Thiocapsa bogorovii: one gene and its partner. The protein of the gene in region 1 interacts with the protein of each later gene in a pairwise test. Links are inferred from orthologs where the notes say so. Each region holds a gene or a part of one and is shown on either strand. Other genes may lie near its edges.

Region 1 (9,502 bases):
CCCAGACCGGCCAACACCACCGAGAGCAGGGGCACGAAGGCACGGCTCAGGGTCTCGGAGTTCTCGACCGCATCGCGCATCAGAACCAGGACGACGAAGAGCGCCAGGATCAATGCCGCGACCGGCAAGGCGCCGAGTCCGCGCAGGCGTGCTAAACCGCGTACAGAGCGAGATGCTGAATTTTCGAGCGAGTTCGACGTTTGATTCATGCACAGCCCTTGGCGGGGACGCGGTTTAAAATAATATATTTTTTAATAGTTTAAACCGCGCCGGCTCCAGCGCTTGTCAAATCGGCCGGGGCCGATCCCATCCAAAAACATCGCATACCGCGCCGGGCGCGGTTTAAGGCGTTAAAGGCCACTTGCTCCACCCGCTGGAGAGTTTCCAGGACGGTTTCAGGTAGGCCATCGGACGCAGCGGAAGCGGCAGCTCTTCGATGTCGAGCGAGGTCCGGATGTGGACCTCGTAGTCCGTGTCGGCGTCGAGACTCGATGCGCCGATCAAGGATAGATCGGTGATCTCGCCGAGCGCGCGAATGGCGGCATCGCGGCTGACGAAGCTGCGGCCCTCGTTGCCGGGAAGCCGGTAGACCTCGTAGCGCTCCGAGAGCGGCTTGTAGCGAATGGCGTAGCGCAGCTGCATATCCACGCGGCTGTCCTCCCAAAGCCAGGCCCCGACACGACGGACCTGAATCTGCACCAGGATGGTCAGCGGCACGCCGTTCTCGAGCGCCTCGAGCGCCTCGGGGCTGAACCGGTAGTCCAGCATGGCATTCATGAAGTAGGTGTCGTCGACGAGTCGCGTCTCGACCTGCTCGACCCGCAGCCCGTCCTTGGCTGCGCCCGCTGCGACGCTGACCAGCAAGAGCACGGGTGCGAGCATCAGTGCCGCCAGCAGAAACCGCCGTGGAGGGTGTGCGGGCCGCCGAGTCATGACGCGGGACGTTCGATCAGCGCGAAATAAAAGCCGTCGTTCGCCCCTTCCCGAGGAAGCAGTTGGATGCCGTGAGAGAGCGCGCGGCCCAGGGTCGTCGCGATCGGACACTCTCGCGCATCCGGATGACGTTCCAGAAAGGCGCCGATGCGGTGCTGGTTCTCGTCCGCGATCAAGGAGCAGGTTGCATACAGCAGCCGCCCGCGCGGTGCGAGCAATGGCCAGGCAGCGTCGAGGATCCGATCCTGCAAGGCGCACAGTGCCGGGATGTCGGCGTCGCGTCGCAGCCATTTGATATCGGGATGGCGACGGATCACGCCGGTGGCCGAGCAGGGCACGTCGAGCAGGATGCGATCGAAGGGCTTGGCGGTCCAGCTGCCTCTTGGCTCGGCCGCGTCCCCGAGTGCGACCTCGGCGCTCAGGCCCAGTCGCGCGAGTGTGTCGCGGATCGATTTGAGCCGCGCCGGCGCATTGTCGATGGCCAGCAGATCGAGCCGGTTCTCGGCGCGTTCCAGGATGCCGGCGGTCTTTCCGCCGGGCGCGGCGCAGGCGTCTAGGACACGCTGGCCGGGGCGCGCATCCAGTAGATCGGCCGCCAGCTGAGCGCCCCCGTCCTGCACCGAGACCAGCCCGGCCTCGAAGCCGGGCAGTTCATGGGTCGGGCGCGGCTGATCGAGCGTCAGGCCCATGTCGCAGTCGGGTATGGGCCGTGCGGTGATGCCGGCGGCGGCCAGCGTGCCGAGATAGGCGCGCCGATCGATCCGGGTGCGGTTCACGCGCAGGCTCATGGGCGCGCGGGCGTTGCTGGTCCGCACGATCTGCTCCCAATCCTCCGGCCAGTTCTCGCGCAGGCGGTCGAGCAGCCATTCGGGAAAGAGCCAGCGCACGGCAGGTTCTCGATCGACCTCGGCCATCAGTGTTTCGCGCTCGCGCAGAAACCGACGCAGCAGTGCGTTCACCAAGGCTGCCTTGTCGGGCTTGCCGATGAGGCGACTGGCCTCGACCGTTGCGGCGACCGCCGCGTGGTCGGGCGTGTCCATCGCGATGAGCTGATACAGGCCGATCAGGATCAGTGATTCGAGATCCTTGTCCGCGGGTTTGACGGGGTGATTGAGCAAGCGCGCGACCAGTGCCTCCAGGCGCGGCAGGGTGCGCAGCGAGCCGTAGACCATCTCTTGTGTGAGTGCGCGTTCGGCGGGCGCCTGTGACGCCAAGCGCCTGTGCTCGAGCACGCGCGTGAGCGACTGGCCGCGGCCGCGCACGCCGAAGAGTGCCAGTGCGGCAGCCGCGCGGGATTCGGCGCCGACGGGATGTCTTGCCGGGCCGGGGGCCTGCGGCCGGCGCTCAGCCAAGCCGAGCGCCGTCCATCGATCGGGCGTTGAGAAAATCCGCGGCCGCCATCGCCCGTTTGCCGGGCGGCTGGAGACGGACGATGCGCACGATCCCTTGGCCGGCGGCGACCTCTATACCCGATTTGCCCGCGCCGATCACGCTCCCGGGCGCGGCGTGCGTCGTCCGCTCGGCGTCGATCTCGGCCTCCCAGACCCGCAGGGTCTCGGTGTCGAGGCGCGTTTGGGCGACCGGCCAGGGGTTATAGGCGCGGATCATACGACCGATGTTCTCGGCAGGCTGGTCCCAGTCGATGATGGCCTCGTCCTTCGTGAGTTTGTGTGCATAGGTCACCTGATCCTCGGCTTGCGGCTCGGGAATCAGCGATCCGTCGGCGATGCCGGGCAAGGCATCGATCAGCGCACCGGCGCCCAGCACGGCGAGTCGGTCGTGCAGATCGGCGCCGGTGTCGAGTGGTCCGATGGGTGTCGCGACGCGATGATAGACGGGGCCGGTATCCAGCCCGGCCTCCATCCGCATGATGCAGACGCCGGTCTCGGTGTCGCCGGCGAGCAACGCGCGCTGGATCGGCGCCGCACCGCGCCATCGCGGCAGCAGCGAGGCATGAACGTTCACGCAGCCCAGACGGGGGGCGTCCAGCACGGAGACCGGAAGAAGCAGTCCGTAGGCCACGACCACCATCAGGTCGGCCTCGAGGGCGGCCAGCCGCGCGACGGCGTCCGGATCCTTCTTGAGGCTCTCGGGCTGGATGACCGGCAGGCCGCGCGTCAGGGCAAGGGCTTTCACCGGGCTTGCCTGGAGCTGGCGGCCGCGCCCGGCCGGTCGGTCAGGCTGGGTGTAGACCGCGACGACCTGCAGCGGCGGCATCCCCGGTCGTTCGGCCGGTGCATCCAGGAGTGCGGCAAGGCTGGGAACGGCGAAGTCGGGCGTTCCGGCGAAGATGATCCTCAGGGTTCTCATCGCGCCGGATCGCCGTTCGGACCCGCGGTTCTAGTCCAAACACCGCCCGGTAGGGTGGACGAGCGAGAGCGAAGTCCACCGAGCCCTGCGCCGGCGTCCGTGGACCGCGCTGCGCGTGTCCACCCGGCCGATCCGATCGGCGTCACAATACACCCCGACGTTGCTCGGGCTCGCTCGCGGAATGGCGCTGCTCCTTTTCGAGCTTGCGGCGGATGCGCTGGCGTTTGAGCATCGAGATGTGATCGACAAAGAGCTTGCCGTCGAGATGATCGATCTCGTGCTGGATGCACACCGCGAGCAGGCCGTCGGCATCGAGCGTAAAGGGTTGGCCTTCGCGATCCAGCGCCTGGACGCGCACGCGCTCCGCGCGCTTCACCGTCTCGAAGAAGCCGGGGACGGAGAGACAGCCCTCGTCCATCTCCTCCTCGCCTTCGCGCGAGAGGATCTCGGGGTTGATGAGGCACAGTGGCGCGTCGTGGTTCTCCGAGACATCGATCACCACGACCCGGCGCGGCACGTTGACCTGGATCGCGGCCAAGCCGATGCCGGGTGCGGCATACATCGTCTCGAGCATGTCGTCGACCAGCCGCACGATGTCGGCATCGACGCGCGCGACCGGAATTGCCTTGCGGCGGAGTCTGGGATCCGGGAAGGTCAGGATATCGAGCTTTGCCATCGGGATGTCGTCTGAAAGATCGGTTCTCGGGGGTCTCGTCTCTCGGGCGATCTCGTCTCTTGCGTGATCGCATCTCTCGGGGATCCTGTCCCGCGAGCGACCCGCGGGCACGATGTCGGGTCGGGAGCCGAGTAGAAGGGGTCGGGTCGCATGCGCTAATATCGCGCCAATACTACACCCCGAAATGGGGCCGGGTGAATCCGTTTCGAGCATCCGGGAGGTCCGATGCGTGTTTTGAGCCGTCGCTTCAGCTTCGCAGAGGTTGTTCTTTGCGCCTTGATCGGTCTGGTCGCCATGGCCTGGGCTTCGTCGGTGCGTGCGCTCGAGCTTGCCGAGGACGCACCCGAGGTCTACGAGGTGCGTCCCGGCGACACGCTCTGGTCGATCGCAGGGCGTTATCTGCGCGATCCCTGGCTCTGGCCCGAGATCTGGCAGGCCAACGACGATCCCGGCGATCCCGATCTCATCTACCCCGGAGAACGGCTGCGTCTCGTGCATGTCGACGGTCGGCCGCGGGTCGTGCGCGACACCGCCGCCCGGGCGAGCGGCGAGATGCGTGTCGTGCGTCTGAGTCCACGGGTGCGGGTCAGCGCGCTCGAGGCGCCGGTGCCCATGATTCCCGTCGCCTCGATCGAGCCCTTCCTGACTCAGCCCTGGGTCGCCGAGTCTGACGCGATCAAGCGCGCGCCCTATGTCGTGGGTTTCGCAGACGATCGCACCGTCGCCGCACCGCCGGACGACGTCTTCGTGCGGCGCATCGATACGACTGCGGTCAGCGCGTTCCAAATCCTGCGCCCCGGGGATGCGCTGCGCGACCCGGATACCAACCGCATCCTCGGCTACGAGGCCACCTTCGTCGCCAACGCCGCACTCGAGCGCGTCGGGGATCCCGCGATCCTGCGGGTCACGCGATCCGAGCGCGAGGTCTCGATCGGCGATCGCGTCATCCCTGCCTCGCTCGAAGCGCCTCTCGAGAACTTCTTCCCGCGTCCTGCCCCGGCCGGGTTACGCGGTCGGATCCTCTCGGTGATGAACGGCGTCTCTCAGATCGGTCAGTACGACATCGTGACCCTCAACCGAGGGTCGCTCGACCGGCTTCAGCCCGGACACGTCCTGGAAGTCTTCCGCGGCGGGGAGGAGGTACGCGACAAGGTCCGCGACGGCGGCGTCAACTGGAATTGGAGGAGCGACGGACCCACGACCGGCGCCTTCTGGCTCGGCAACGACTATTCGGTGAAGGGCTGGAGCGAGAGTCCGACGGGCTCGAGTGCGCCGATCCCATTGCACGCAGACATCGGTCGCGATCGCGCGACCTATATTCGCCCGATGCAGCGCGCCGGATTGATGATGGTCTTCCGAAGCTTCGATCGCGTGAGCTTCGCGCTCGTGCTCAATGCCGACAGAGCCATGGCTGTCGGCGACCTGGTCTCCCCGCCGGCACGATGACGGGCTTGGACGCCTCTTGAGCCTCCCCACTTGAGCCTCACCACGGACTCCATCAGGGACTGGATCGTCCTTATCTCCGCTCCGGGCATCGGATCACGCACCGCGGCCCGATTGCTCGAGCGCTACGGTTCGCCGAGGGCGGTCGCGGAGGCCTCGCGACACGATCTCGCCGCAGCCGGGATCTCGTCCGAGGCGATCGCCGCGCTCAAACAGCCCGACGGCGCGGCGCTCGAGCGTATCCTCGCCTGGGCCGACCAGCCCGATGCCTGCGTGCTGACGCGTGCCGATGCCCGCTACCCCCCGTTGCTCGCCGAAATCCCGGATGCCCCGCTGCTGCTCTACGTCCGCGGCGACCCCGAGCTGCTCGCCGAACCGCAGCTCGCGGTGGTCGGCAGCCGCAATCCAACCCCGTCGGGTCTCGAGATCACGCGCGATTTCGCCCGGCGGCTCGCCGCCGACGGCCTGCTGATCACCAGCGGCTTGGCGCTCGGTGTCGACGGCGCTGCGCACGCGGGCGCGCTCGAGGCGGGGCGGACCATCGCCGTTCTCGGCACGGGGCCGGACCTGGTCTACCCCGCGACCCATCGGGAGCTGGCGCGGCGTGTCGCCGAGCGCGGTGCGCTGGTCACCGAGTTTCCGCCCGGTCAGGGACCTTCGGCACGGAACTTTCCGCGGCGCAACCGGATCATCAGCGGGCTTTCCGTCGGCGTCCTGGTCACCGAGGCGGCGCTCAAAAGCGGCTCCCTGATCACCGCTCGCTTCGCGCTCGAGCAAGGCCGCGACGTGTTCGCGGTGCCGGGCTCCATCCGCAATCCGCTGTCGCGCGGCAGCCACGCCCTGATTCGAGACGGTGCCAAGCTGGTCGAAGATCCCGCCGAGATCCTCCTCGAGCTGGCCCCGATGCTGCGCAATCTGCTCTCGGCCTGCTCCGGCGAGACGTCCGCGGCGAACGACGAGGCCTGCGCCGCGGCAGGGCGAGGCGGGAGCGCGGCACTCGGCGCCGACTACCGCGCCTTGCTCGATGCGATGGGGTTCGATCCGGTGTCGCCCGACGAGCTCATCGCCAGCAGCGGCCGCTCGGCTCGGGAGGTCTCGTCCATGTTGTTGGTCCTGGAGCTGGAGGGTCATGTATCATCGGCCCCTGGAGGCCGCTTTTGCCGGCTCGGTTCTTGAGCGGAAACGTCCGGGTTGTCCACAAGGGAACGCCTGAATGGACTACCGGTGCAGTTCGCTCCCGTCAGCCTTCGGGCTGACGCCGCCCACGAGGTTGGCTGATGTACGAAAACATGGTCGATGTGCTGATCTATCTCTACGAGAACTACATGGACGGCGAGGGTCAGCCCCCGGCCGACCAAGGTGCTCTGGAGGATGAGCTCGCTCAGGCCGGCTTCACCCCGACGGAGATCGAAAAGGCACTGCTGTGGCTCGACGAGCTGGCGGCCGGCGTCGATGTCCCGCAGTATCACGACCACACCCTCGGCTCCATCCGCATCTACAACGCGGCAGAGTCGAGCAAGCTGGACGTGGAGGCGCGCGGTCTGCTGCTGTTTCTGGAGCAGAACGGGATTCTGGACCCCGTCAGCCGCGAGCTGGTCATCGACCGCTTGGTCGCGATCGATCAAGCAACGGTGGGCCTCGACGAGGTCAAATGGGTCGTCTTATTGGTCTTGATGAATCGTCCCGGTCGCGAGGATGCCTTCTCCCAGATGGAGGATCTCGTCTACAACGACGAGCCGGTTTACCTCCATTGAACCGCGTCCGGGATGACCTGGTCCGTCGTCGAATCGGCGCGGCGTCTCACGCTCCAGCGGGCGTTGGCGTCGACGCGGTTCAACGTGTGATAAGACGATAATTTGAGCCTGTAGGGTGGACGAGCGAGAGCGAAGTCCACCCTCTGTGTCGGCACTGGTGGACTGCGCTGCGCTTGTCTATCCTACAACGCTTGTCCACCTCACGGCTCCTCCGTCGACAGGGCTGAGTTGACGCGCAATTCTCTCGGTCGGACTCTTTCGCCGGCGATCATCGCTTCGACTCCCCTTGACGCGCCGAGGCGAACCGGGTTTACCCTAGAGGCCCCGATTCGTTCGCTTCCGTTCGCTCGCATCCATCATGAATCTCGTCATCGTCGAATCTCCGGCTAAGGCCAAGACCATCAAGAAGTACCTCGGACCCGATTTCGAGGTGATCGCCTCCTATGGTCATGTCCGTGACCTGGTGCCCAAGGAGGGCGCGGTCGACACCGAGAACGGCTTCGCGATGAAATACCAGATCATCGATCGCAACGAGAAGCACGTCCAGGCGATCGCCAAGAAGCTCAAGGAGGCCGATGCACTCTATCTCGCGACCGATCCGGACCGCGAAGGCGAGGCCATCTCATGGCATCTTTACGAGCTGCTGAAGAGCCGCCGTCAGCTCGGCAAGCGACCGGTGTATCGGGTGGTCTTCAACGAGATCACCAAGCGGGCGGTGCAGGATGCGGTCGCCAATCCGCGCGAGCTGTCCTACGACCTGGTCAACGCCCAGCAGGCGCGACGCGCACTGGATTATCTGGTCGGATTCAATCTCTCGCCGCTGCTGTGGAAGAAGATCCGCCGGGGCCTCTCGGCAGGCCGCGTGCAGAGCCCGGCGTTGCGTCTGATCTGCGAGCGCGAGGACGAGATCGAGGCCTTCGTCACCCGCGAATATTGGTCGATCGAGGCCGATGCGGCCAAGGAGGCGCGGCGTTTCACCGCCAAGCTGGTCGAATTCGAAGGGGAGAAGGTCGAGCAGTTCAGCATCGTCGACGGGGAACGTGCCGCGACCGTGCACCGGACCCTCGAGCAGGCCGCCGGCGGCAAGCTCAAGGTCGACGAGGTCGAGCGTAAGCAGCGCAAGCGCAACCCGGCACCGCCCTTCATCACCTCCACGCTCCAGCAGGAGGCCGCGCGCAAGCTCGGCTTCACGGCCCAGCGCACCATGCGCGTGGCCCAACAGCTCTACGAGGGTGTGGATGTCGGCGGCGGGCCGATCGGTCTCATCACCTACATGCGCACCGACTCGGTGAATCTTGCCCAAGAGGCGTTGGACGAGATCCGCGCCTATGTCACGGAACGCTTCGGTTCGAATCATCTGCCCGAGCAACCGAGGTTCTACAAGACCAAGGCCAAGAACGCCCAGGAAGCCCACGAGGCGATTCGCCCCACCTCGGCCTATCAGGTCCCCAAAGAGATCCGCGCCCATCTCAGCGCGGATCAGTTCAAGCTCTACGAGCTGATCTGGAAGCGCACCCTGGCCTGTCAGATGGCCCATGCGCTGATCAACCAGGTCGCGATCACGCTGAGCGCCGGGGAGGGCAATCTCTTCCGCGCCACCGGCTCGACGGTCGCCGAGCCCGGCTTCATGAGCGTCTATCTGGAAGGCCGCGACGATGCCAAGAGCGCCGACGACGACGAGGAGCGCATGCTCCCCGAGATGAAGGCCGGGGACCTGGTCGACCTGCTGGCCATCCGCCCCGAGCAGCATTTCACCGAGCCGCCGCCGCGCTACTCCGAGGCATCCCTGGTGAAGGCGCTGGAGGAATTCGGTATCGGCCGCCCCTCGACCTACGCCTCCATCATCTCGACGCTTCAGGATCGCGAGTATGTCGTTCTGGACGCCAAGCGTTTCCTGCCGACCGATGTCGGGCGCGTGGTGAATCGGTTCCTGACCGAGTATTTCACCTCCTACGTGGATTACGATTTCACCGCCCGTTTAGAGGACGACCTGGATGCGGTCTCGCGCGGGGAGGGCGAATGGGTCCCCTTGCTCGAGCAGTTCTGGAAACCCTTCAAGGAGCGTGTCGACCACACCGAGGCATCGGTCAAGCGCAGCGACGTCACCCAGGAGCGCATCGACGAGACCTGCCCCAAATGCGGCGGCCAGTTGTCGATCCGGCTCGGACGCAACGGCCGTTTCATCGGCTGCACCAACTACCCCGACTGCGACTACACGCGCGACCTCAACCCCGACAAGGCCGAGGCGGATGCCCCCGAGCTGATCGAGGGCCGTACCTGCCCGCTCTGCAACTCCGCGCTCGAGATCAAGCGGGGGCGCTACGGCAAGTTTATCGGCTGCAGCGCCTACCCGACCTGCAAGCACATCGAGCCATTGGAGAAGCCC
Region 2 (9,321 bases), 230 kb from region 1 along the record:
AACGGACGGTCGAGCCGTCCGGACGGCGCACACCTTTGCGCGTACGCACCACGACCGCGTTGTAGACGTCGCCTTTCTTGACCTTGCCGCGCGGGATGGCGTCCTTGACGGTGACCTTGATCACATCGCCGATGCCCGCGTAACGCCGATGCGATCCGCCGAGCACCTTGATGCACTGCACCCGCCGCGCGCCGCTATTGTCGGCGACACTGAGATCGGTCTGCATCTGAATCATTGTTGTTTACCTAAACCTGTTGTGCTGCCCGGATAACCTGCTTTCGGCGTCTCCCGCTGTCATGTCTGAAGCGAGACGACTGCGACGGGTCTCAACGGGCCTTTTCGATGATCTCGATCAAGCGCCATGTCTTGGTCTTGGACAACGGGCGACATTGCTCCACACGAACCAAATCACCCGCGGAGCATGCGTTCTCCTCATCATGGGCGTGGATCTTGGTCGACCGACGCATGAACTTCCCGTACAGAGGATGCTTGACCTTCCGCTCGATGAGCACCGTGATGGTCTTGTCCATCGCACTGCTGGTGACGCGGCCGTCGAGGGTCCGATTACTGCTCGGGTTGCTGATCGTCTCTTCGCTCATGACGCCGCCCTCGTCTTCTGCTCACCCATAATCGTCTTCACGCGGGCGATCTCCCGACGCACGGCCTTCATTTGCGAGGGCTTCGACAACTGTCCGGTACCCCTTTGCATCCGCAGGTTGAATTGCTCGCGCAACAGGTTCATTAGCTCTTTTTCAAGCTCTTCGGGGCTACGTGTTCTTAGCTCGTTCGCCTTCATCACAGGATCATCCGTCTCTCAAAGGTGGTCTGCACGGGGAGCTTGGCCGCGGCCAACTCGAACGCCTCGCGAGCCAGCTCTTCGGTCACGCCCTCGATCTCGTAGAGAACTCGACCCGGCTGAATCAGAGCCACCCAGTACTCGACGTTACCCTTACCCTTACCCATACGGACTTCGAGTGGTTTTTTCGAAACGGGCTTGTCGGGGAAGACTCGGATCCAGAGCTTTCCGCCGCGCTTGACCTTTCTCGTGATCGCGCGCCGCGCGGCCTCGATCTGGCGCGCCGTCAATCGGCCGCGACCCACCGCCTTCAAGCCGAAGTCGCCGAAGCTCACCTTGTTGCCGCTTTGCGCAAGACCACGATTGCGGCCTTTGTGCTGTTTGCGGAATTTCGTACGTTTTGGTTGCAGCATGACCTATCCCCTTCTTGCGGACGCCTTCGGCGCCGGTTCCTCGGGGATCTGGTCACCGAATACCTCGCCTTTGAAGATCCAAACCTTCACACCGATCACGCCGTAGGTGGTGCGGGCCTCGGCGAAACCGTAGTCGATGTCGGCGCGCAGCGTATGCAGCGGGACGCGACCTTCGCGCGCCCACTCCGTGCGTGCAATCTCGGCTCCATTCAAGCGACCGGCGACGTTGACGCGGACACCCTCGGCCCCGAGGCGCATGGTGTTCTGAATCGCACGCTTCATGGCGCGGCGGAACATGATGCGGCGCTCGAGCTGCTGAGCGATGCCTTCGGCAACCAGCTGCGCATCCAGCTCGGGCTTGCGGATCTCCTCGATGCTGATGTGGACCGGGATCCCCATCATCTTAGAGACGCGGGCGCGCAGCTTGTCGATATCTTCGCCCTTCTTGCCGATCACCACACCGGGACGCGCCGTGTGGATGGTGATATGCGCGTTCTTCGCCGGGCGGTCGATCTGGATCCGACTCACCGATGCCTTGGCCAATTCCTTGCGCAGGAAGGAGCGCACCTCGATGTCGGTATTCAGGAAATTCGCGTAGTCCTTGGACGTTGCGTACCACTTCGAGGTCCAGTCCTTGACGATGCCAAGGCGGATGCCGGTCGGATGAACTTTCTGTCCCATACTGGTCCCCTTAGCCTTCCGCTACGGTCAGCCGAATGTGGCTGGTGCGTTTCATGATTCGATTCGCACGACCCTTGGCACGGGGGCGAATCCGCTTCATGGTCGGCCCCTCGTCCACCTGGATCGACGCGACCTTCAGCTCGTCGATGTCGGCGCCTTCGTTGTGTTCGGCATTGGCAACCGCCGACTCCAAAACCTTCTTGATGATCTCCGCACTCTTTTGAGTACTGAAGGTCAAGGTGTTCAGGGCCTCTTCGACGTCGCGCCCGCGGATCATGTCGGCGATCAGCCGGGCCTTTTGGGCCGAGACCCGTGCATATTTCAGTGTTGCTTCGGCTCGCATCCCCATCTCCGGCTAGCGCTTCTTCGCCTTGCGGTCGGCGGCATGTCCCCGGTAGGTCCGGGTCAATGCAAACTCACCGAGCTTGTGGCCGATCATGTTTTCGTTGACGAGCACCGGCACGTGCAGACGCCCGTTGTGGACCGCAATGGTCAACCCAACCATCTCGGGCAGCACCATGGAACGGCGTGACCAAGTCTTGATGGGGCGCTTACTGTTTTGCGCGACCGCCTCTTCGACCTTCTTGATCAGATGGTGGTCGACAAAGGGTCCTTTTCGAATCGAACGTGGCACTTGCTCAACCTCGCCTTGTTTACTTGCGTCCGCGACGTCGGACGATCATCGCGTCGGTCCGCTTGTTCTTACGCGTCTTGTGACCCTTGGTCGGCACGCCCCAAGGTGTCACCGGGTGGCGCCCGCCCGAGGTGCGGCCTTCGCCGCCGCCGTGCGGATGATCAACCGGGTTCATGACCACACCGCGGACGGTCGGCCGTACACCCCGCCAGCGCGATGCACCGGCTTTCCCGAGCTTGCGCAGACTGTTCTCGCTGTTGCCGACCTCGCCGATCACGGCGCGACAGTCGACGTGAATCTTGCGCATCTCGCCGGACCGCAACCGCAACGTCGCGCTCTTTCCGTCACGCGCAACCAATTGGGCCGAGCTGCCCGCGGCCCGCGCAATCTGTGCGCCCTTTCCGGGACGCATCTCGATGCAATGCACCTGAGTACCCACCGGAATATTGCGCAGCGGCATGCAGTTTCCGGCACTGATCGGCGCAGCCTCGCCGGCCTCGACACGACCGCCGACTGCAAGACCCTTTGGCGCGATGATGTACGCGCGTTCGCCATCGGCATACTTCAAGAGGGCCAAATGAGCCGTCCGGTTCGGATCATATTCGAGCCGCTCGACGACCGCCGGAACACCTTCTTTGTTGCGCTTGAAATCGACAAGGCGATAGTGCTGCTTGTGTCCGCCGCCCTGGTGACGCACGGTGATGCGCCCGAGGTTATTGCGCCCGCCATGCTTGGCCTTTTTCTCCAAGAGCGGCGCGTAGGGCGCACCCTTATGCAGCTCGGGGGACTGCACCTTGACGACGAAACGCCGCCCGGCCGAAGTCGGTTTGGTCTTTACGATTGCCATCTTGGTCTATCCGCTGCTGTGGGCCGGCCCGCTCAGGCGCCGCCGCCGAAGTCGATATCATGGCCGGCTTCGAGACGCACATAGGCCTTGCGCCAGTCGTTGCGCCTGCCGAGGCGTTGGCCGTGCCGCTTGTTTTTTCCTTTGACGTTGAGGACCTGTACCCCGTCGACCTTCACGTTGAACAAGAGCTCGACGGCACGCGCGATCTCGCGCTTGGTTGCATCGGTCGCAACGCGGAAACCGTATTGACCGGCAAGATCGCCGGCTCGGGTCGTCTTCTCGGAGACGAGCGGCGCCAACAGGACGTTCATGAGACGCTCGTTGTTCATGCCAACCGCTCCTCCAAATGCTTCACGGCCGCCTCGGTGGCGAGCACGGTGTCGAACGCGACCATACTGACCGGGTCGACGTCCTGAACCGCCATCACATCGACCTTCGGAATATTGCGCGACGCCAGATAAAGGTTGTCGTCGAGCCCGTCTGTCAGGATGAGCACGTCCGTCAGCTCATGGCGCTTCAGCAGCGCCAGCAGATCCTTGGTCTTCGGGGCATCCAGGCGCATATCCTCGACGACGACCAACCGCCCTTGACGAACCAGCTCCGATAGAATCGAACGCACGGCACCGCGATACATCTTGCGGTTGACCTTCTGGCTGTAGTCCTGTGGCTTCGCTGCAAAGGTGACGCCGCCCGAGCGCCAGATCGGACTGCGCGAGCTACCTGCCCGTGCCCGACCGGTGCCTTTCTGGCGCCACGGCTTGGCCCCGCCACCCGAGACCTCGGCGCGTGTCTTCTGAGCCCGAGTCCCGGCGCGTGCACCGGCCATATAGGCGTTGACGACCTGATGAATCAGACCGGGCTTGTAGTCGACGCCGAAGACGGTGTCCGCAACCTGCAGGCTGGAACCGCCGGCATCGTTTCGAATCGTGAGCTCCATCAGTGCTTAACCCTTGTTCTTGTGCTTCACGGACGGCAACACGACCAAACGGCCACCGGTCGGACCGGGAACGCCGCCGCGCACCAGCAGAAGCTGCCGATCGGCGTCGACACGCACGACCTCGAGGTTCTGCGTGCAGCGATTGGCGGCACCCAGATGGCCAGCCATCTTCTTTCCCTTGAAAACCCGACCCGGCGACTGGTTCTGTCCGATCGAACCTGGAGCACGATGCGACAGAGAGTTGCCGTGTGTCGCATCTTGCCCGGCGAAGTGATGCCGCTTGATGGCACCGGCAAAGCCGCGGCCCTTGGTCACGCCCCGCACATCGACCTTTTGCCCCGGCGCGAAGATGTCGACCGAAATTTCCGAGCCCACGGCGAGATCGGTACCTTCGCCGCTATCCAGGCGGAACTCGCGCAGGCATTCGCCGGCTTCGACACCCGCCTTGGCATAGTGGCCGGCCATCGGTTTGGTCACGCGTGAGGCCCTCCGATTCCCGAAGGCGACCTGAATCGCGCTGTAACCGTCAGTCTCGGCAGACTTGACCTGGCTGACCCGGTTCGGCTGCACCTCGATGACGGTGACAGGGATACTGTCTCCGTCTTCGCTGAACAGCCGGGTCATGCCGGCCTTACGCCCAATCAATCCGATCGCCATGGGTTCGTCCTCAGCTCAACTTAATCTGGACGTCGACGCCCGCGGCCAGATCCAATTTCATCAATGCGTCGACCGTCTTGTCGGTCGGGTCGACGATATCCATCAGTCGCTTGTGCGTACGCAACTCGTACTGGTCGCGCGCGTCCTTGTTGACGTGCGGCGAGACCAGAATGGTGAATCGCTCCTTCTTCGAGGGAAGCGGCACCGGACCCCGAACCTGTGCGCCCGTGCGCTTGGCGGTATCGACGATTTCCCGAGCCGATTGGTCGATCAGGCGATGGTCAAACGCCTTCAGGCGAATACGAATTCTCTGGTTATTCATGCCTTTACTCGATGATCTTCGCAACGACGCCGGCACCGACGGTGCGGCCGCCTTCGCGTACCGCAAAGCGCAACCCTTCTTCCATGGCGATCGGCGCAATCAGCTTGATCGTCATCTTCACGTTATCCCCGGGCATCACCATCTCGATGCCCTCGGGCAGCTCGCAGGCGCCGGTCACGTCGGTGGTGCGGAAGTAAAACTGCGGACGATAACCGTTGAAGAACGGGGTATGTCGACCGCCCTCTTCCTTGCTCAGCACGTACACCTCGGCTTCGAAGTGGGTGTGCGGGTTGATCGACTTGGGCTTGGCCAGGACCTGACCACGCTCGACGTCTTCACGCTTGGTGCCGCGCAGCAGCACGCCGACGTTGTCCCCGGCCTGACCCTGATCAAGCAGCTTGCGGAACATCTCCACACCCGTGCAGGTGGTCTTCACGGTGTCCTTGATGCCGACGATCTCGACCTCTTCGCCCACCTTCACGACGCCGCGCTCGATACGTCCGGTCACCACGGTGCCGCGACCGGAGATCGAGAAGACGTCCTCGATCGGCATCAGGAAGGCACCGTCCACCGCACGCTCGGGCTGCGGGATGTAGCTGTCGAGCGCTTCCATCAGACGGTCGATCGAGGGGGTGCCGATCTCGGAGGTGTCGCCCTCCAGGGCAAGCTTCGCCGAGCCGGTCACGATCGGGGTGTCGTCGCCGGGGAAGTCGTAGCTCGAGAGCAGCTCGCGCACTTCCATCTCCACCAGCTCCAACAGCTCGGCGTCGTCGACCATGTCGGCCTTGTTCAGATACACCACGATGTAAGGCACGCCGACCTGACGCGACAGCAGGATGTGCTCGCGCGTCTGCGGCATCGGGCCGTCCGCGGCACTCACCACCAGAATCGCTCCGTCCATCTGCGCCGCACCCGTGATCATGTTCTTCACGTAGTCGGCGTGGCCGGGGCAGTCCACATGGGCGTAGTGACGGTTCTTGGTCTCGTACTCCACGTGCGCCGTGGCGATCGTGATCCCGCGCTCGCGCTCTTCCGGGGCATTGTCGATCTGGTCGTAGGCGCGCGCCTCACCGCCGAATTGCTTCGACTGGTGCGTCGTGATCGCCGCCGTCAAGGTCGTCTTGCCGTGGTCGACATGGCCGATCGTGCCGACGTTCACGTGTGGCTTGCTGCGCTCGAATTTTGCTTTGGACATCCCACTCTACCCCTGTCGCTCGTTACTGTTTCTTGGAGACCGCTTCGGCAATGCTGGCGGGCACTTCGTTGTACTTACAGAACTCCATGCTGTAGGTCGCCCGCCCTTGGGTGGCCGACCGGAGGTCCGTTGCATAGCCGAACATCTCGGACAAGGGGACCTCTGCACGAATGATCTTGCCGGATGGCGCATCGTCCATCCCCTGGATCATGCCGCGACGACTATTCAGATCGCCCATGACGTCGCCCATGTTCTCTTCGGGCGTCACGACCTCGACCTTCATAATGGGCTCGAGCAGGACAGGCTTGGCTTTGGCCGCCCCTTCCTTGATCCCCATCGAGCCGGCAATCTTGAAGGCCATTTCGCTCGAGTCGACCTCATGGTAAGAGCCGTCATAGAGCGTGACCTTGATGTCCACCATCGGAAAGCCGGCCAGAATGCCGTTCTTCATCGCCTCCTGAATGCCTTTGTCGACCGCCGGAATGTATTCTTTCGGAACCGTGCCGCCGACGATTGCATTGACGAACTCGTACCCGACACCCGCCTCTTGCGGCTCGATACGGAGGTAGACGTGACCGTACTGACCGCGACCGCCGGATTGGCGTGCGAACTTGGTCTCTTGCTCGACGGTCTTTCGGATCGTCTCGCGGTAACTGACCTGCGGCGCACCGACGTTGGCCTCGACCTTGAACTCGCGACGCATCCGATCGACGATGATCTCCAGATGCAGCTCGCCCATCCCGGAGATAATGGTCTGGCCGGACTCCTCGTCGGTGTGCACGCGGAAGGACGGGTCCTCCTGTGCCAGCTTCGAGAGCGCGACGCCCATCTTCTCCTGGTCGCTCTTCGTCTTGGGCTCCACCGCAACCGAGATGACCGGCTCCGGGAACTCCATACGCTCGAGCGTAATCACCTTATTAAGATCGCACAGGGTGTCGCCAGTGGTGACATCTTTCAGGCCGACTGCTGCAGCGATGTCCCCGGCGTGGACCTCTTTGATCTCTTGCCGCTCATTCGCATGCATCTGCAGGATACGGCCGATGCGCTCCTTTTTGTGCTTGACCGGGTTATAGATAGTGTCCCCGGACTTGAGCACACCCGAATAGGCACGGAAGAAGGTCAGCGTACCGACAAAGGGATCCGTCGCGATCTTGAATGCCAACGCAGCGAACGGCGCATCGTCGGATGCGGGACGCTCGCCTTCGGTCTCGTCCTTGTCGTCCAGGATGCCCTTGATGGCAGGCACATCGACCGGTGACGGCATATAGTCGATGACTGCATCCAGCATCGCCTGCACGCCCTTGTTCTTGAAGGCGGAGCCGCACATCATGGGAACGATTTCGCTCTTCAGCGTGCGGGCACGCAGACCGGCCATGATCTCGGCCTCGGTCAACGCCTGGCCTTCGAGATACTTCTCCATCAACTCTTCGTTGGCCTCGGCGGCGGCCTCGACCATGTGCTCGCGCCACTCCTCGCACAGATCCTGCAGATCTTCGGGGATTTCGCGAAGCTCATATTCCATGCCGCGGGACGCCTCGTCCCAATAGACAGCCTTCATTTGGACGAGATCGACCACGCCCTTGAAGTCTTCTTCCGCACCGATCGGCACCTGAATCGGCACAGCGTTGCCGCCGAGCCGGTCCTTGACCTGCTGCACGACGCGAAAGAAGTTCGCGCCCATGCGGTCCATTTTGTTCACGAACGCGATTCGCGGCACGCCGTACTTGTCGGCTTGACGCCAGACGGTTTCCGACTGCGGCTCGACGCCACCGACGGCACAAAAGACCGCACAGGCACCGTCAAGGACACGCAGGGAGCGCTCGACTTCGATGGTGAAATCGACGTGCCCGGGCGTATCGATAATGTTGATTCGATGCTCGGGACGCTCCCGGCTCATTCCCTTCCAGAAGCAGGTCGTCGCAGCGGAGGTAATGGTGATCCCGCGCTCTTGCTCCTGCTCCATCCAGTCCATGGTCGCGGCGCCGTCGTGCACTTCGCCCAACTTGTGCGAGACACCCGTATAAAAGAGAACGCGCTCGGTGGTCGTTGTCTTCCCGGCATCGATGTGCGCCATGATGCCGAGATTGCGATACCGCTCGATTGGGGTGCTACGTGCCACGACTGTATCCGCCCTGATTGAATGAAACTCGGTCCGCGCTGTTACCAGCGGTAATGCGAGAAGGCCTTGTTTGCTTCGGCCATCCGATGCGTATCTTCTTTCTTCTTGACGGCGGAACCGCGAGAATCCGCTGCGTCCATCAGCTCGCCGGCCAAACGCAACGCCATCGACTTCTCGGAACGCTTGCGCGCCGCGTCGATAATCCACCGCATCGCCAGCGAGTTGCGCCGCGTCGAGCGCACTTCAACCGGGACCTGATAGGTCGCGCCGCCAACCCGCCGGGATTTGACCTCGACCGCCGGGCGCACGTTGTCCATCGCCTGCTCGAGCAGCTCGACCGGGCGCCCGCCCTTCTTCTCGGTCACCTGATCGAGCGCCGTATAAATAATGCGCTCGGCGACGGACTTCTTGCCGTCTTCCATCATCATGTTGATGAACTTGGTCAGGAGCTCGCTTCCGTGCTTCGGATCGGGAAGGATCTGGCGACGGGCGGCAACGCGTCTTCTCGGCATTGTGGTTTAGACTCCGATTTCACTCAATTGGGCTGACCGGTCCGGCGACCGGGTCACTTCTTGGGGCGCTTGGCGCCGTACTTGGAACGGCCCTGACGCCGCTTCTCGACACCCGAGGTGTCCAGCGTGCCGCGCACCGTGTGATAGCGCACACCGGGAAGGTCCTTAACACGTCCGCCGCGAATCAGCACGACCGAGTGCTCTTGGA

The links.
Region 2: the proteins of def (region 1) and rplD interact in binary tests that used the Escherichia coli proteins (3 or more experiments, as listed by UniProt). The link is inferred for Thiocapsa bogorovii from one-to-one orthologs.

What each region holds. Positions count from the first base shown.
Region 1 is NZ_CP089309.1:4,379,558-4,389,059, forward strand. What follows is about bases 2,153-5,084. They hold def (peptide deformylase), read right to left. Parts: upstream 3,920-5,084; coding sequence 3,386-3,919; downstream 2,153-3,385. Other genes in these bases: rsmB (16S rRNA (cytosine(967)-C(5))-methyltransferase RsmB), read right to left, coding at 2,153-2,285; fmt (methionyl-tRNA formyltransferase), read right to left, coding at 2,278-3,243; LT988_RS19410 (LysM peptidoglycan-binding domain-containing protein), read left to right, coding at 4,145-5,084. Outside these bases: LT988_RS19385 (sensor histidine kinase), read right to left, coding at 1-209; LT988_RS19390 (DUF4390 domain-containing protein), read right to left, coding at 343-882; more of rsmB, read right to left, coding at 930-2,152; more of LT988_RS19410, read left to right, coding at 5,085-5,365; DNA-processing protein DprA, read left to right, coding at 5,396-6,538; LT988_RS19420 (DUF494 family protein), read left to right, coding at 6,640-7,116; topA (type I DNA topoisomerase), read left to right, coding at 7,475-9,502. UniProt on the Escherichia coli protein: Removes the formyl group from the N-terminal Met of newly synthesized proteins. Requires at least a dipeptide for an efficient rate of reaction. N-terminal L-methionine is a prerequisite for activity but the enzyme has broad specificity at other positions.
Region 2 is NZ_CP089309.1:4,604,501-4,613,821, reverse strand. The notes cover bases 2,503-5,253. They hold rplD (50S ribosomal protein L4), read right to left. Parts: upstream 4,309-5,253; coding sequence 3,697-4,308; downstream 2,503-3,696. Other genes in these bases: rpsJ (30S ribosomal protein S10), read right to left, coding at 4,976-5,253; rplC (50S ribosomal protein L3), read right to left, coding at 4,315-4,965; rplW (50S ribosomal protein L23), read right to left, coding at 3,404-3,700; rplB (50S ribosomal protein L2), read right to left, coding at 2,544-3,371; rpsS (30S ribosomal protein S19), read right to left, coding at 2,503-2,524. In the rest of the region: rplN (50S ribosomal protein L14), read right to left, coding at 1-235; rpsQ (30S ribosomal protein S17), read right to left, coding at 327-599; rpmC (50S ribosomal protein L29), read right to left, coding at 596-796; rplP (50S ribosomal protein L16), read right to left, coding at 796-1,209; rpsC (30S ribosomal protein S3), read right to left, coding at 1,213-1,890; rplV (50S ribosomal protein L22), read right to left, coding at 1,901-2,233; more of rpsS, read right to left, coding at 2,246-2,502; more of rpsJ, read right to left, coding at 5,254-5,287; tuf (elongation factor Tu), read right to left, coding at 5,292-6,482; fusA (elongation factor G), read right to left, coding at 6,505-8,601; rpsG (30S ribosomal protein S7), read right to left, coding at 8,643-9,113; rpsL (30S ribosomal protein S12), read right to left, coding at 9,167-9,321.